DNA from 2 places in the Lysinibacillus sp. G01H genome. Region 1 is predicted to be linked to the other one. Evidence: riboswitches for the same ligand, from Rfam matches in the RefSeq annotation. Region 1 holds a riboswitch; the other holds the start of a gene.
The links. Region 1 has a riboswitch for cyclic di-GMP ahead of PSR12_RS20275 (methyl-accepting chemotaxis protein). Riboswitches for the same ligand answer to the same signal wherever they lie in the genome.
Positions count from the first base shown of each region.

Region 2: another riboswitch for cyclic di-GMP. It lies ahead of PSR12_RS14730 (amidase); the one in region 1 lies ahead of PSR12_RS20275 (methyl-accepting chemotaxis protein).

Region 1 is NZ_CP118397.1:3,973,202-3,982,039, forward strand. It holds gene PSR12_RS20255 (methyl-accepting chemotaxis protein) at 1-1,656, shown strand, start outside; gene PSR12_RS20260 (hypothetical protein) at 1,713-2,387, opposite strand; gene PSR12_RS20265 (sodium:solute symporter family protein) at 2,525-4,015, opposite strand; gene PSR12_RS20270 (SDR family NAD(P)-dependent oxidoreductase) at 4,036-4,788, opposite strand; gene PSR12_RS20275 (methyl-accepting chemotaxis protein) at 4,778-6,529, opposite strand; cyclic di-GMP riboswitch class I at 6,635-6,720, opposite strand; gene PSR12_RS20280 (hypothetical protein) at 6,915-7,109, opposite strand; gene PSR12_RS20285 (YehS family protein) at 7,241-7,735, opposite strand; gene PSR12_RS20290 (alpha/beta-type small acid-soluble spore protein) at 7,919-8,122, shown strand; gene PSR12_RS20295 (MFS transporter) at 8,193-8,838, opposite strand, start outside.
Region 2 is NZ_CP118397.1:2,884,551-2,893,388, reverse strand. It holds gene PSR12_RS14750 (acyl-CoA carboxylase subunit beta) at 1-716, shown strand, start outside; gene PSR12_RS14745 (hypothetical protein) at 823-1,776, shown strand; gene PSR12_RS14740 (M20/M25/M40 family metallo-hydrolase) at 2,510-3,625, shown strand; gene PSR12_RS14735 (chemotaxis protein CheW) at 3,649-4,137, shown strand; cyclic di-GMP riboswitch class I at 4,276-4,366, shown strand; gene PSR12_RS14730 (amidase) at 4,410-5,291, shown strand; gene nspC (carboxynorspermidine decarboxylase) at 5,337-6,476, opposite strand; gene PSR12_RS14720 (saccharopine dehydrogenase family protein) at 6,473-7,702, opposite strand; gene PSR12_RS14715 (hypothetical protein) at 8,158-8,364, opposite strand; gene PSR12_RS14710 (methyl-accepting chemotaxis protein) at 8,567-8,838, shown strand, end outside.

The sequences.
Region 1 (8,838 bases):
ATTTTAAGTGCATTTATTCTTTTGTTAGTTTTAGTAGTTAGCTTTACAACCTACACTTACAATTCCAATACAAATATGGAAAAACAGGCAAAAGATTTAGTAAAAGAAGATTTAGTTGTTTTAAATGCAAGTAAAAATTTAGCACTCTCTATGAGTGTCCGCCTATCTGTAGCGTTAAATTATGTGTTGACAGGTGACGAAAAATACAAAGAATCATTTGATGAGTATCGCAAAAAGGCTGAGGAAAATAACGCTATTCTAGACAAATATGAAAAATCAGATGAACGCGATCAACTTGTAGCAATCGCCCGTGATTGGAGTACCCTTGTTAATACAGAGGTATTTGATATCTATCAAAAGGGCAATAAAGAATTAGCTTTAGAAAATTTAATGGATACACATGAACTCGTAACGAAAGTGCGATATGGTTACGAAAAACTGGCAGATGAACGTGCTAAAGCCATTACAGATGTTGGTAACGATGTTGTATCAACTAGCTCGGAGAATCGAACAATTGGTATCGCCTTTAGCTTGATTCTAACTATAGCTGGTATTCTAATTGCCATTATCACAGCCAATACCATTTCTAAACCTGTTACAGTCGTAGCCGACCGAATGAAAGAATTAGCAGATGGAAATTTGCAACTAGAGCCTCTACCTGTAAAAACACGAGATGAAATTGGAACGTTAATGGTAGCTGCCAATGACATGAACAAAAAATTAAAACAAACGATCCATTCTATCTACACGGTTTCTGAAACAGTAGCAGCTAGTAGTGAAGAACTTGCTCAATCATCGAATGAGGTACAAGCAGGTACTGAGCAAATTACTGTAACGATGCAAGAGCTTGCATCGGGTACAGAAACACAAGCATCTACCACAGGTGATTTGGCAGAAACAATGACAGCATTTAAGCGTAGCATTCATGAAACTACACAAGAGGGCATTGAATTAAGCAAACATTCTAGTCATGTTCAAACATTAACGGTTTCAGGGAAAAGTTTAATGGTTCAATCTACCAAACAAATGGCTACAATAAATGAAATTGTATTAGACTCTGTGAAAAAGGTGGAAAATTTAAATGAACAGTCTGCTGAAATATCCAAACTTGTGTCAGTTATCGATGATATTTCAAACCAAACAAATTTACTTGCATTAAATGCAGCAATCGAAGCAGCTCGAGCTGGTGAGCATGGCAAGGGCTTTGCTGTTGTGGCAGATGAAGTCCGAAAGCTTGCTGAGCAAGTACAGTTCTCTGTCACGGATATTGCAACAATTGTCCATCGTATTCAAGGTGAGACTGGCAATGTAACATCTGCCCTTCAGACTGGCTATGAGGAAGTAAAAAGAGGAACAACACAGCTCGATGAAACAAATGAAACATTTGAAAAAATTTCTGATGCTGTTGGAGATATGATTGATAATATTTCAACCATTTCAACGAATTTAAATCAGCTTGCTCAAAATTCGGAAACCATTCATGCTTCTATTGATGATATGGCCTCCATTTCACAGGAATCCGCTGCTGGCGTTGAGCAAACAACAGCAACTGTTGAGGAAACCGCCGCTACAATGGATGAAATCGCTAGAAGTGCAAATCAGCTTGCTGGAATGGCCGAGGAGTTAAATACGCAGCTACAGCAATTTAAAATTTAATCATCTAAACAACAAAGGCTATCTCAAATTTTTCTATTTTGAGATAGCCTTCTCTCTTATTGCCAATGACTTATGGGCACGCGTTCCAATTCATGACGTTTAATAATAACACTTATCTTTTGAAACCATTTCTCACAAAGCTCCATGGCTTCTTTATAGTCATCTTCCTCTTTTGATATTGGATCTTCACTATTATCCATGAACATATATTCTTGAATAGGTTCTGATAAATGATCTACTACTAGCTTTAACGATAGCTGTGAGATTGTATCTTCTTCTACCTCCTCTTCTTCTACTTCCTCTGCTTCAGCAAGTAAGGAACCACTCATTAGATGATTCTTTGTTCTAACCGTAAATACTTCATCTTCCATGATGGCAACCTCATATATTCTGTTAAATGGAACCTCTATTATTTTTAGTTCTTCGTCTAAAGCTTCTCTTCGTGCGAAAATAAGCGTGTTTGTCTGTTCATTTAACAATAAAGCATTTAAAGCATCATTGGAAACTGTACAATGTGTATGAGGAATAGCCATTATCTCCTCCTCACTAGCTTCCGTCATGGCTGTCAAAGTTTGTATGGCAATATAACGCTCTTTTAAATAACGGATACACCCTAGACCGACTAAAGCCAGCCCAATTAAAAAAAATAGTTGCTTAATAATGACTAATTCAATGGCATTTGCTAGATAATGATAGACAATCCCTAATAAAATGAAGAAAATATTTTTCATTCAATTCCCGCCTTTATCAAGATAATCACTAGAAAAATTCAGATGATGTACTAGCAATAGTATTCTTGATTCTATCTTTTCATTCTAATAAAAAACACGAATTCATTGAACTTTACAATGAATCCGTGCTTTTGCTTTTAACGACCAATTAGCTCTTCTTTACTACTTACGTCGTCTAATGTTTTATCTTTTTCTATTTTGTGCATCTCAAGAACATGCTCAGATGGCGGAACGAGTAAACTCACCACGACAATTGTGATACCAGTTATAACAACACCCGAAAATACAGGAGCCTGCCATAATTCATTTAATAGACCTATGAAGCCTTCTGATTGGATTGTCAGACTAGGTACGAATGTTAGTGATGTCACAATGTAATAAACTAAGCCAACGGAAATACTTGCCCAAACTGCTGGTGTACTGACACGTTTCCAAAATGGTCCTAAAACGATTGGCCAGAATATTGTTACGAATATAATATCCCAAGCTAAATAAGCTAAATCAATTACTTTTTGGAAGCTTACAGCTAGCACTAAACCTAATAAAGCACTGGCTAGAATAATAGATCGTGAAAATCTTAATAGCTTCTTAGGATCAGGATTACGATTAATAAAATCTAAATAAATATTCTTTGTCACAATTCCTGAAGTCGCTACATAACATGCAGCTACTGTAGACATCCCCATGGCTGCCATGGCTGTTAAGAAAATAGCTGCTAATAAAGGCGGAAAATAACCTTGTGCAAAGGTAAGCATCAATGTTTCCGGGTTTGTGCTCTCAGGATAAATAGACTTAAAGGCTTCCCCTAGCATCCCTGGAATCCAGCTAATTGCAATGACAATAATACCAGCAATAATCATACTTCGTTGTGCCACTCGCGGACTTTTCGCAGCAGCTACCCGCTGCCCAAGGTCAACTGCAGGGATATCTCCAAGTGCTAGTACAAGATACAAAGTCCAGAATTCTGCTCCTGCCTTCTCAAATAATGTACTGATATTCCACCACTCAGGATTAAATGTAACGTCTGGATAGTAAAACAAAATAAAAATGGTAATACCCAAAATACCTGCCACTGCAAGCGCACCTTGTACGATTTCAGTATAGGCAACTGCCCATAAACCACCAATAACTGAATAAATAGCCGTTAGTGATACAAATAGAAGCGCCGCAGGTATAAAATCAATTTGCAACAATTGCTGAATAATATAAGTTCCACCAACTGTTAACGCCGCTGCATTAAAAACACCAAAAGCAATTGCCATAACAACCCCTGTATAGGCTCCTAGCTTTTTACTGCCATAGCGTAAACCGTAGTAATCTGCTAATGTCCAGCCCTTTAGACGTCGTAATGGCTTTGTCCAAATGAGTGCTCCAAGAATCATACAAGTCCCTAGACCACCCATTGTTGCCGAACCTTCAAAGCCACCACTTGTATAGCCAGAGCCTACCGCTGCAAAAAAGAAGGGAGCTGCTAATAATGCAGCGACTAAACTACCCGTTACAACGGATAAAGGCATGCTCCAGCCAGCAACAATTAAATCCTCGGCTGTGTTGACACGCTTATAGCCTTTATAGCCAATATAATAGATAAATAATAAGTATAAGCAAAAGATAAAAATATTTAACATTATTTACTCCTCGTTTTCCATTATCCGTTCATTACGACCCCACCATTTGGCGTTAATATTTGACCTGTATAGAAGTCAGCATGATTAGAGGCTAAAAATAATACACTTTTCGCAATCTCTTCTGGTTGAGCTAAACGTTTTAATGGATATTTTGCGGATTCTTCCTCCACATAGTTATCGCCAAACTCTTGTAGAATGTCCGTAAATGTTCCACTAGGAGCAACTGCATTGACAAGTATAGAAGGTGCTAATTCTCTTGCTAAAGCCTTTGTAAAAGCATTGATAGCACCCTTCGCAGCTGAATAATGCGTGAATTCTTCACAACCCAAGCTACCAATATCAGATGAAATATTGATGATTTTTCCTGTATTACGTTCCTTCATTCTTTTAGCTGCTTCACGGCAATTATAGAAACAGCCATATAAATGAACTTTAATCATACGATCCCACTGCTCATCCGTTAATTCTGTAATGCTGGAACCCTGTGCAAATCCAGCGTTATTTACAAGAATATCAAGTTCCCCGAGATGCTCGTCCATAAATTGATGCATCGCCTGTACTTCTTGTGAATTAGAAACATCAGCATGGAATATTAAAGCTTTCCCACCAAACTTTTCTGCTTCTGCACGTACAGCTTCTGCCTCTTGCTCATCCCCAATATAATTAATTAAAATATTGGCTCCATGTTGTGCAAAGCCTAATGCAATGGCTTTACCGATTCCTTTACTAGAGCCTGTAATTAAAACATTTTTCCCTGTAAAATTAATGTCCATTATGATCATTCTCCAATTTGAATTTTGCCACAAGACCTTGCAACTCTTCTGCTGTTTTGCCCAGTGATGAAGAGGCATCCTTTACTTCCTGCATGGTAGATAATTGCTCTTGTGTAGATTTCGAGACATTTGAAGAGAACTCTGCTGACTGCTCTGCAGATTGTTTAATATTATTTACAGATGCCGCCACTTCTTCTGAGGATGCAGAAATTTGTTGTGAAGCAGCGGAAATTTCACGTATTTGGCTAGCGACTTCTTCTGATGAAGTAAGAATTTCTTTAAAGATTTCGCCTACTTCATTAGTAAATGCCATCCCTACCTTAACATCCTCTTTGCCTTTTTCCATAACCGTGATAGAAGCGTTTGAATCAGATTGAATAGAACTAATTAAATTGTAAATTTCTGTTGCTGATTGAGAGGATTGTTCAGCTAAGCGTCTCACCTCATCCGCAACAACGGCAAAGCCTTTACCATGTTCGCCTGCTCGTGCCGCTTCGATGGCAGCATTTAATGCTAATAGATTTGTTTGATCGGCAATAGCAGTAATTAAGCTAACAATTTCACTTATTTTTTTCGTATTAACATGTAGTCCATTAATGGTTGTCCCTATTTGTTCAACAGAATCATTAATTAACTCCATTTGAGCAATAACTTGTTGGACAACTTCATTGCCTCGTTCAGAAGCCTGTGATGCTGAAATAGAGGATTCCGCAGCTACATTTGCAGAATCAGCAATTTGCTGAATACCTGTTGCAGTTTCTTCCATAGCAGCGGCTGTTTCCTCTGTCATGGTCATCGAGGCCTCAGCATTTTGAGTAATTTGATTCATGTCTAGTGCAATATTTGTTGAGCTGTTATAAGTTTCACCAGCATGCACCGTTAATTGATTGGCTGCTGAAGAAACGTGATTGGATGTATTGCGTATGTTTAAAATAATATGTTGCAAATTAGCCACCATTGTACGAATGGATTCAGATAATTTACCAATTTCATCCTTCGATGTCTCTAAATCAACATCTATTAATTCACCATTTGCCACTTGATTGGCAACGTTCACTACTTTTTTCAGTGGCTTTAATAGTCGATCTATAATTATGTAAACTAAAACTAATAAAATTAAAATGCCGATAATGGCAATGACAATTTGCTTAATCACACTTGTTTTAATAATCGTATTGATATAATCAGCAGAGTAATCAATCCCTAATAGGGCAATCAGTTGGCCATTATCATCTTTAATAGGACTAAAAACCGTTCTCCAAGAACCAAAAGGATCCTCGAAAATAGCAGTTACCTCTGTACTATTATTTTCAATAGCTAATTTTGCTGTTTCTACATGTTCATCCGCTAAATCAGTAAAAATTTCACCGGCTTCATATACTTCATTTAGATTAGAGGTATAGCCAATTGGATTGACGCCACCCTCATCCTTGACATCCCAAATATAACTCCAGCTCATAATACCTTGCTGGTCCTGAATCATATCAAGTTGCTTTTGGATCTTTGTAAACTTTGCGTTTGTTTCCCCTTTTTCGGACAGCAAATCTTTTACTTCATCACTGTCTAAGTTCATAGCTGTTAATAAACCAACACTTTTTAATTCTTGCTCCAAATCTACATTCATCCGATTATTCAATTCACTAATACTTTGCGTCGTAATAATGGCGATAAGCAGTAATACAACGATAGAGACTGTTAGTAAAAGCTTATTTTTTAATGATGTGTTTTTTAACAACGTCATTTCCCCTTTTCCTCCTTTGAACTTTACTTGCAAAAAAATGCCTATTTCAAAAGAAATAGGCATAAAAGAACAAAAACTAGAATGAGAATGATACAACTAGCACTCTTTTGCAACCCAGCCATCATAGCATTTATTGCCTTAGACCTGTAGCTTTGCGTCTCTACTTTTCAGTAAATTTGCCTATATTTCCCTACCAAAATTAACACAGTAGGTAAAAGTAGTCAATGCTCTCTAGTTAAAACATACATATTTTATACTAGCTGTTCCTTCATTATTAATTATAGAAATTTTATTCATCTATTGAACAAACTAAAAACAGCTACAACCTCAATTAGCGTTGTAGCTGTCAACTTTCATTTCACTTACCCCTAAGTGTTTGAATAAATTATACGTTTTGTGTGACAAGTAATACGGATGGTATAAAGGATAATGCAAACATAGCGATATACCATACGGAAGTACGACGTAATGAAAAGCGCACTTTTTTCCGTTCCGCATAAAAAATATCTAACATAACTGCAACAATAAAAGGCATTGTAATACATGCAATAGCTACTAATAAGATGTCAATATAAATCATACAAGCACCCCTTTGTCTGTGAACAATTTTCATCTTTTTTGTGAACATTTTGTGATAAATTTATTGTACACAATTTCGTCACAAATTGTCAACGAGTTTCAAAGAAAAAAATGGCACTTTATGATTGTGCATTATGCTCTATATTTATATGTTAAGCCCCTTAAAAAATTTCGTACGAATGAATCGCCACACTCTTTATAATTACGATGACTTGGATTTCTTAAAATAGCACCTAATTCACCTTTTGTTACTTTAATGCCTCCGTCATATAAAATTTCAAGCATCTCCTCAGTTGTTAAAGCTAAAGCAATTTTTACTTTCTTTAGTAACATATTATTTGGGCTTTCTTTACCTGACACAGGTAACGGTCCAACAGCCTGTCCTTCCCTTGGTTTCTGAGGCCCGCGTTTAAAAGTAATTAATCCATTTAAAAATGCCTCTAACATTTTATTATTACATTTGATGTATTCTTCTGGTGCTTCTTCCTCATCATTAATCTTAATTAGCATATTTAATACTTCTTCCTTTGTATAATCCATGCCACCAAGTTTGAAAATTTCTACCATATCTACATTTTTTATATCGAACGCATAGCGTAAACGAATTAAGATATCATTATTTGTCATTATGTTCCTCCTTTAATTAACCTTATATAGTAAAGAGCCAGGCTTAATTATAACAGAGAGTTTGCTGATTATTGCTAGCTTTCCACAAGTTGTTGTTGTTAGCAAATAGCGTGTGCATTTCCTACTTTTTAAATGTATGAAAAATTTAATCGCAACCATTCTAAGGTCAAGGAGGTGAGAACAATGGCTAACAATAACCGCAGTTCAAATAAACTTCTAGTACCTGGTGTACATGAGGCAGTCAATCAAATGAAATATGAAATTGCACAAGAGTTTGGCGTTCAGCTTGGGCCAGAAGCATCTTCTCGCGCAAATGGTTCCGTTGGAGGAGAGATTACAAAGCGCCTTGTTGAAATCGCTGAAAAACGTTCAAAAGGTTTATTATAATTAAATACTAATAAGAAAAGAACGAATCCCATTTGCAGAAGTGGAATTCGTTCTTTCGTGCTCGATAAAATTATGCTGTTTGCAATCCCTTACCTGAGCTCTTAAGCGTTAGCATGACGATAAAGGAAATACAATACAGCGCTGCTAAGTAAATCATAACGACAGTCATATCGTAGCTTTGTAAAATAAAGCCGACAAAGATTGGTGAGAATCCACCTATAGCTCGTCCAAAATTAAAAATGGTGTTTGTTGCTGTACTGCGAATTTGTACTGGATAAAAGCTACTAATTAATGCACCATACCCTGCAAACATTCCATTAGAAAAGAATCCTACAACCGCACCGCCTACTAATATCGCTACTGCACCTGTTGCAAACGAGTAAAGGAATACAGCACCTGCAGAGGCTACTAAGAAGATACCGAAAGTTCGCTTTGCTCCAAAACGATCCATAAATCTACCAAACGTCAGCATTCCAATAATCATGCCAACTGCGGTACTAATTGTCCACAATGCTGAACTTGAAACCGATAAACCTTGCGATTTCTGTAACATCGAAGGTAGCCAAATCATCAGACCATTATAGCCTGCAATTTGAACAGTAGCCATTAGAATTAGGGAAAGTGTTGTCATGGTGATACGAGGTGAAGCAAATAATTGTGCTAACTTATTATTTTGTTGTTTCTGCGCAGCTAACCATTCTGGTGACTCATCAATA
Region 2 (8,838 bases), 1.1 Mb from region 1:
CAACACGTCCATATGATGTTCGTAAAGTTGTTGAGCAAGTAGTGGATGAAGGTTCGTTCATGGAAGTACATGCAGAGTTTGCTAAAAACGTAGTAGTCGGTTTTGCACGTATTGCTGGCGAATCAGTTGGACTTGTTTGTAACCAACCAAAAGTTCTTGCTGGTGGCTTAGATATCGATTCTTCTGATAAAGCAGCTCGTTTCATTCGTACTTGTGATGCATACAATATCCCAATCATCACATTTGAAGACGTTTCTGGCTTCTTCCCAGGCGTTAAACAAGAACATGGTGGTATTATTCGTCATGGTGCGAAAATTCTGTATGCTTATTCAGAAGCGACAGTTCCAAAAATTACAGTGATTTTACGTAAAGCTTATGGAGGCGCTTACGTTGCCTTAAACTCTAAATCTATCGGTGCTGACCTTGTATTTGCATGGCCAAATGCTGAAATTGCTGTTATGGGTGCTGCTGGCGCAGCAAACATCATTTTTGCCCGTGAAATTGCAAAATCAGATGACCCAGAAGCAACTCGTGCAGCAAAAATCGAAGAATATAAAGAGAAATTTGCTAACCCATATGTTGCAGCATCTCGCGGTATGGTAGACGACGTAATCGATCCACGAGATACACGTATCAAGCTGATTCAAGGACTTGATATGCTGTCAAACAAACATGAAACACGTCCAGAGAAAAAGCACGGTAATATTCCTCTATAATAGTAATACAAGCCTAGCAGCTCAAAAGTTGCTAGGTTTTTCATTGCCAAAAAGTGAAACATTTTTGTTTGTCATCCGTACTGATAGATAGGAGGAGTTGAGATGAATGGAATGGCAGCAATTACAAACAGAGCAAGAAAAGATTCATGCACAACTTAGAAAAGCATCTAGATTAAACGAACAAAATCAGTTAATTGATGGGCAAATTAAACATACACAACAGGAAATAGACAATCATACGGCAGCACTCCATCAAATTCGATCCAAACTTGATAAATTGGATGGTTTCTCGTTCATGAATATGATTCGTACGTGGACAGGGCAACAAGATGAACTGAGGGCAGAAAAAATTGATAAGGCGGCAGTACTTGAATTAAAGCTAAATGAAGCAAAGAAAATGCAAAAAGATTTAGCAGAGGACAACGTGCAAGTGATGAATCAGCTAGCCCAGATTGATGAAAGTGCGCTTCAGCAATCACTTCAACAGGTCTATCTTAAAAAGAAGAAGTACTTACAGATTCATGATGCTGCCCAAGCAGAAAGGCTAGAGCATTTAGCACATGAGGAAATGCTAACAAAGCAGCTCATTAGAGAAATTAAAGAGGCTGAGGAAGCGGGAGAAGTAGCTCTTACAAGGCTAGGGCAAGCAGCAGCTTCATTACATTCGGCCAATGGGTATTCCACATGGGATACATTTTTTGGTGGTGGGCTGATTGCTACGCATTTAAAGCATGATGCGCTCGATCAGTCTGAAAACTATTTACACAGTGCTCAAATTGCCTTACAACGGTTTCATAATGAATTATTAGATGTTCATGAAATGTCTACGAAATCGTTGCATATTGAAACAGATGGGTTTGTGAAGTTTGCGGATTACTTTTTTGATGATATTTTTTCAGCATGGTCTGTTCATTCTAAAATCTCAACAGCAAGGGAACAGGTCTCACGTGTTCAAGATGATGTACATAATACGATTTGGCGCTTACAGGATAAACATAATAAAGCTGTCAATTACCTACAATCATTAGAAAAAGAAAAAGAGCGTATTGTCAATGACTAAGGAAAGTCTGAGATTTTTCTCAGCTTTTTCATGTTGTTGAAAAAAGATCGTGTCACTAGCAGAAAAAGACCTTTTGGCAAGGTGAGGGTGTGATTTCCGTTCCGCCAGTGTCCTTTTCAGGGGGCGTCCGATGAGCCGCTTCACTCACTTACGTTCGCTCCATGGTCTCATCTGTGACGCTAAATCCCCTAGAAGTGACACTGGCGGAACGGAAATCAACGATGTGGCAAAGTGTCTTTTCATTATCTTTCATACTAGCTAGCCGTAGCAATCAAATTAACCCATTATTTGTATAATTAGAGAAAGAATAGACTCTTAATTTCATTGCGAAGAAGTGATTAGTTACAACCCCCCTCCATAAAATGGGTAGTGAAAACCTTCACTTTATTTGAAAACCTTTGCTAAAAAGTTAACATTTTGTAGGTTGGAGTGGAAGGCTACTTGACTTCCGTGGGATAGCGAGACAGGCGAGCCCCTGCACGGAGCGGTAGCGGAGGAAGCGGCTCGGCGCTCGCCCACAGGAAAGCAAGTAGCCTGCAACGGAAACCATTTTCACCTTTCAAAAAATTCTATTGATGGTTTTGTTCTTTAACACTATGGGAAAGTCTGAGATTTTTCTCAGACTTTTTATTTTGGTAGTATTGTTCAATGATTTCAACTCTTCTGACGTTGTGCTAAAATAATACATATACTATAACGTGGAAATACACGTAAACTAAGGGAGTTTTACAACATGACAAGTCGTTTAGTAGAAGAGTTTTTTGAGCTCGTACAAATTGATTCAGAAACAAAACATGAACAACTAATAGCACCAATTCTTGTAGATAAGTTAACTGCACTTGGATTTTCAGTGATTCAAGACGATGCACATACGCGTAATGGACATGGGGCAGGTAATATTATTGCCACATTAAAGGGCACATTGGATGTAGAGCCAATCTATTTCACTTCTCATATGGATACTGTTGTTCCAGGGAAAGGCATCAAACCGTCTTTACGTGAAGATGGCTATATCGTATCAGATGGTACAACGATTTTAGGTGCCGATGATAAAGCAGGACTAGCTGCTCTATTTGAGATGGTCAAACGTTTGAAAGAGCAAAATATTGCACATGGCGATATTGAATTTATTATTACGGCTGGTGAAGAAAGTGGCCTTGTTGGCGCTAAAGAGTTAGATCCAGCGAACATTAAAGCAAAATATGGATTTGCGGTTGATAGCGATGGCAAAGTGGGTGGTATCGTGACAGCAGCACCATTCCAAGCGAAAATTTTCACAAAGATTATTGGAAAAACGGCACATGCAGGGGTTGCTCCTGAAAAGGGTATTTCTGCCATAACAGTCGCATCAAAATGCATTGCTCAAATGAAACTAGGTCGTTTAGATGAAGAAACGACAGCGAATATTGGGCGTTTTGAAGGTGGACAAGCGACAAATATTGTTTGTGACGAAGTGACAATCCTTGCAGAAGCACGCTCTATAGACAAAGCTAAATTGGATGCGCAAACAAAGCATATGCAAGATACGTTTGAACAAGTAGCTGCTTCGTTAGGCGCACGTGCAGAGGTAGAAGTGAAGCTAATGTATCCAGGCTTCCGTGTAACGGAATCTGATAAAGTAGTTCAGGTAGCTATGGCTGCTGCACGCAATATTGATCGTACACCGACACTAGGCATTTCTGGTGGAGGCTCAGATGCAAACGTCATCGCAGGCTTTGGCATTCCTACAGTTAATTTATCTGTTGGATACGAGGATATCCATACAACAAATGAAAAAATACCAGTAGAAGAACTTGAAAAATTAGCAGATTTACTAGTAGAAATCGTCAAAGAATCGGCGAAAAACTAACAGTCGAATAAGGATGTGACCCTATGGAAAGTGTCAAAGCAGTCGTTTTTGCTTGTGGGACAGAGGAGTATGCTGTGCCTGTGGAGCAAGCGATTTCAATTGAAAAATTAGAGCAAGTAACACCTATTCCTCATTTACCTAACTATCTTCTAGGCTTTACAAGAATTCGCGGTGAGCTTGTACCTGTTCTTGATTTTGAACGCATACTGTACAATCGTTCATCGAATACAGCAACCGCACGTATCATTGTGTTGAATACTGATGTGGTTAATTATGGATTACTTGTTACAGAAGCACGAGAAATTCTTGATTTCGATGAATCAGTACTTCAGCAATTGGGTCTAGTCAATTATAGTAAAACACGCTATTTTACTGCGGTAGCTAATCTTGAAAATCGTATGATAACATATGTTGATCCTAAAATACTGGTTAATTCATTAGAGGGCATTAGGGAAATTATCAATTATTTACACAAAATGATTGAAAATGAAAAGGAAAACGTAGAGGCTTAAGTACTCTACGTTTTTTTTATGTTTGAATAGTAAATTTAACCTGTATTTTGTCGTTTTTACCTGATCATACATGTGACAATTATGCATTCTACCTACAGACAAACCATTGCTAACCGCGTATGATAATGATTAAGAAAAAACTGAAAAAGGCAAACTTCATCGAAAGGGAGGGGCGCCAAGCCATGAGTCTAAACACTATAATTTAGTGCATGATTGTCAGGTTGCCAGGTTCTGTTCTAGGAGCCGTGGCGAGTAGAATGGAGTTAGTTCGTATGAAGAGACAATTAAAAGTATGGACCGTACTAATCGTCCTCATGATTAGTTCATTAGCTTTATCAAGTGGAAAGGTTGATGCAATGGCTATACAGGAAAAGGCTACGTGGCTGTGGGATACATCCCTTATCATGGATGATCAAGAAAAAATATTATTATTTTTAGAACATAACGATGTTAATAAAGTTTATCTGCAAATCGATCAAGGCATAGGGAGCGATGACTATAAGCGTTTTATTAGTAACGCTTCTCACAAAGGTATTCGTATTTATGCATTGGATGGTGCTGCAAGCTGGGTTTCAGCTGAGGGTAGTCGAAGCCAAGACGAATTGTTTAATTGGTTACATACATATAATGATAATTCAACTGAATCTGAGCAATTTTCTGGGGTTCACCTTGATGTAGAGCCTTATTTAAATAGTGGATGGAGCTTACATCAAGCACAAACGATAAAAACCTATCAAACACTAATAATGAAAGCAAGTGAGAAGGCAAGTCAGTTACAACTTACTTTAGAAGTAGATATGCCATTTTGGTTTGATGAAGTTCAGTATAATAACGAATTTGGAAAAGGGTTATTAGCTGATTGGGTCATTGACCATGTGGATAGTGTGACGATCATGGCCTATCGTGATGCTGCAAAAGATATTATCTCTATTGTAGAACATGAAATCGCTTATGCTTCCACTGTGAATAAATCAATTGTAATTGGTGTAGAAACAGGCGCTTCAGAAGAAGGGGAAAATATTACTTTTTATGATAATGGAGAAGCCTTTATGAATGAACAGCTTATACTTGTTCAGCAACATTTTTCAAATAACGATGCTTTTCATGGAGTAGCCATTCATTATGTGGAAAATTGGATGACCATGCGTCCATAAAAAAAGTCCTTCCAGTGTTAAACTGGAAGGGCTTTTCTATTGGTATTAGGACAGTCGACCGCTGTAGTCCTCGAATTTAAATTCGCGAATGACTTTAATACCTTCTTCATCATTATAAGAAACGATAGATGGTAAGTTGACACCGTTAAACATATGGTTTTTCACCATAGAATAATGAGCCATATCTGTGAATACAAGACGATCACCTGGTTTTAATGGCTGTTCAAACGAATAATCGCCAATCACATCACCAGCTAGACATGTTAGTCCGCCTAAGCGATATGTGTGTGCTAATTCACCTGCTTGTCCAGAACCAATAATCATTGGACGGTAAGGCATTTCAAGTACATCAGGCATGTGACATGTTGCAGATGTATCTAAAATAGCAAGATCCATCCCGTTTTCTTGAATATCAAGCACCGTTGCTACTAAATAGCCTGTATTAAGGGCTACTGCTTCACCTGGCTCAAGATAAACAAGCAGGTTATACTTTTCTTGAATATAATTAATGATGTTCACAAGTTTTTCTACATCATAATCATCACGTGTAATATGGTGACCGCCACCGAAGTTTAACCATTTCATTTGGTGTAAAACATCACCAAATTTTTCCTCAACTACTTCAATAATACGCTCTAATGTATCCGAATTTTGTTCACACATCGCATGGAAGTGTAAGCCATCGATACCGTCAAGCTGTGATTTATCAAAGTTAGCCAATGTTGTACCAAGGCGAGAGTTTGTGTAGCAAGGATCGTAAAGCGCTGTTTCAATTTCAGAGTATTCAGGATTCACGCGAATACCACATTCAATTGTTTTACCAGTAGATTTCACTTTATCCTTGAACTGAGCCCATTGGTTAAATGAGTTAAATACGATGTGATCCACATAGCCTAGAAGCTCGTCCATTTCATGCTCAATATAAGCAGGTGCATAAACGTGAACTTCTTTGCCCATTTTTTCGTAGCCAAGACGTGCCTCATGCAGTGAGCTAGCTGTAATGCCTGCTAAATATTCCCCTACTAGTGGGAATGTTGAATGCATAGAGAAGCCTTTAAGGGCTAATAAAATGCGGCAGCCTGTTCGATCTTGAATTGATTTTAAAAGCTCAAGATTCTTTGTTAATAATCGCTCATCCACTACATAAGAAGGGGATGGAACTTTTGAAAAATCAATTGGTTTCATCGGCTTAATTCCTTTGCATCTAAATCAAGGTCTAATAGTTCTGGGTTATGGCTTTCTTGCCATGGTAGACCCCATTTATTTAGTGCATCCATGAATGGATCTGGATTGAAATCTTCCACATTCCATACACCTGGTTTACGCCATTCACCGTTCATCACAAGCATTGCACCGATCATAGCTGGTACGCCAGTTGTGTAAGAAATCGCTTGTGAACCAACCTCGTTGTAGCACTCTTCGTGGTCACATACGTTGTACACATAGTACGTTTTTTCTTTGCCATCTTTTAGGCCGCGAATGATACAACCAATGTTTGTTTTACCTTTTGTACGTGGTCCAAGTGAAGCTGGATCTGGTAATACCGCTTTAAGGAAGTGGATTGGTTGAATCATTTGCCCTTCAAATTCGATTGGTTCAATTGATGTCATACCTACGTTTTCTAATACTTTTAAGTGTGTTAAGTATTTTTCAGAGAACGTCATCCAGAAGCGGATTTGTTTTAAACCTTTGATATTTTTTGCAAGTGATTCAAGCTCTTCATGGTATAGAAGGTAAATATCTTTTGGTCCGATTTCAGGTAGGTTATACACTTCTTTTTTCTCAAGTGGTGCAGTTTCAATCCACTCGCCTTCTTTCCAGTAACGACCATTCGCTGTAATTTCACGAATGTTAATTTCTGGGTTGAAGTTTGTTGCGAAATGATATCCATGATCTCCCGCATTGGCATCCACGATATCGATATAGTGGATTTCATCAAATTCATGTTTTTGTGCATGAGCTGTGAAAACGCCTGTTACACCTGGGTCAAAACCGCTTCCAAGTAATGCAGTTAAGCCAGCTTTTTCAAACTTCTCTTTATAAGCCCATTGCCATTTATATTCAAATTTTGCCGTTTCAGGTGGCTCGTAGTTTGCAGTATCCACATAGTGCACACCTGTCGCTAAGCAAGCATCCATAATCGTTAAGTCCTGATAAGGTAAAGCCACGTTAATCACTACATCTGGTCCGAAAGCTTTAATAAGCTCAATAACCTCTTCTGTATTGTCTGCGTCTACCTGTGCAGTATGAATTTTTGTTTTTCCGCCGTCTAGTTTTTCTTTTAGAGCGTCACATTTTGAAACAGTTCTACTTGCGATACAAATTTCCTCAAATACGTCCGAATTTTGAACACACTTGTGTACCACAACACTGGCAACTCCGCCAGCTCCGATAATCAATGCTTTACCCAATTGTCTACCCCCAAGTTCATATAAAGTATTGTCAAACAAGCTGATTATACAGAAAATTGATATACTACTCAATCATTGTTTTAAAATTTTCTACAAAAAATTTTATTTTTCTACAACAATTAGACGTATATGGAGGGGAATACCTCGGAAAAGAAGGGAATCATGAATAAATCTACAACGTCATTTTAGTAAAAATAGAGGGAAATAGCTGTTGTATATATCCAAATATATGGTGAAGTTTCATCACAATTCATCCTAGATTTTACGACATCAAGTAAATAATTGTCTAAATGAATGTTATGACATATTATCTCTCCCGATTGACTATTTGATTCCTGCTACTAAATCATTCCTACTGACCTTACATAAAAAAATCCCTCTACCTATAGGAAGGGAAGGAACAGGAACCACATTAAACGTGCTACAGGTATCTGTGTAATGGAGAATGATGCATATTATTTCAGAAAACGATTGGATACTTGTTGTTTTTCTTCCCCCCATATATAGAAGAAAACCACAAGCAAAGTACTAAAAAAACCCATCACAAGAGCATACGTACTGAGGGCTACTCCCACTTGACTTTGCATGGCATAAATAAAAATGGCCCCTATTGTTAACAAGTTTCCTGTAACAATCGATATAAGATGAAAGCGTTTATTCATAGCAAGCCCTCCTATTAGATGAATTGGTAATGCTCAGGATTTAAGATAATTAACTTCAATTATCGCACAATTCAGAACTTTTTCCAATGTTTTTATCTTACTAGAATAATTAAAGATGCTTTTTTAATACATCTTTTTGTAGTATGATGAAACACAAAAGGAATATTCATAGATTATTACAAGAAAGGGGAGAGGATGGATCGTGAAATTACGCAATTCATTAACTTTTCAACTTGGGACGATTATCGCTGGTATTTTAGTGGTGATGCTAGGGATTACTTCGTTCGCTACATACATAACTGCTTACAATAAACTTTATGATGCTGCTGGTATTGAGGCCTATGGCTGTGCCAATATTACGACAGGTTTGATCAATCCGCAACAATTGGACAAGGCCATTCAAGGCGACAAGGCTGTACAGGAAAGCATTGGGAACGATTTGAACTGGACAACAGGTCATAAAGATATTTTCCA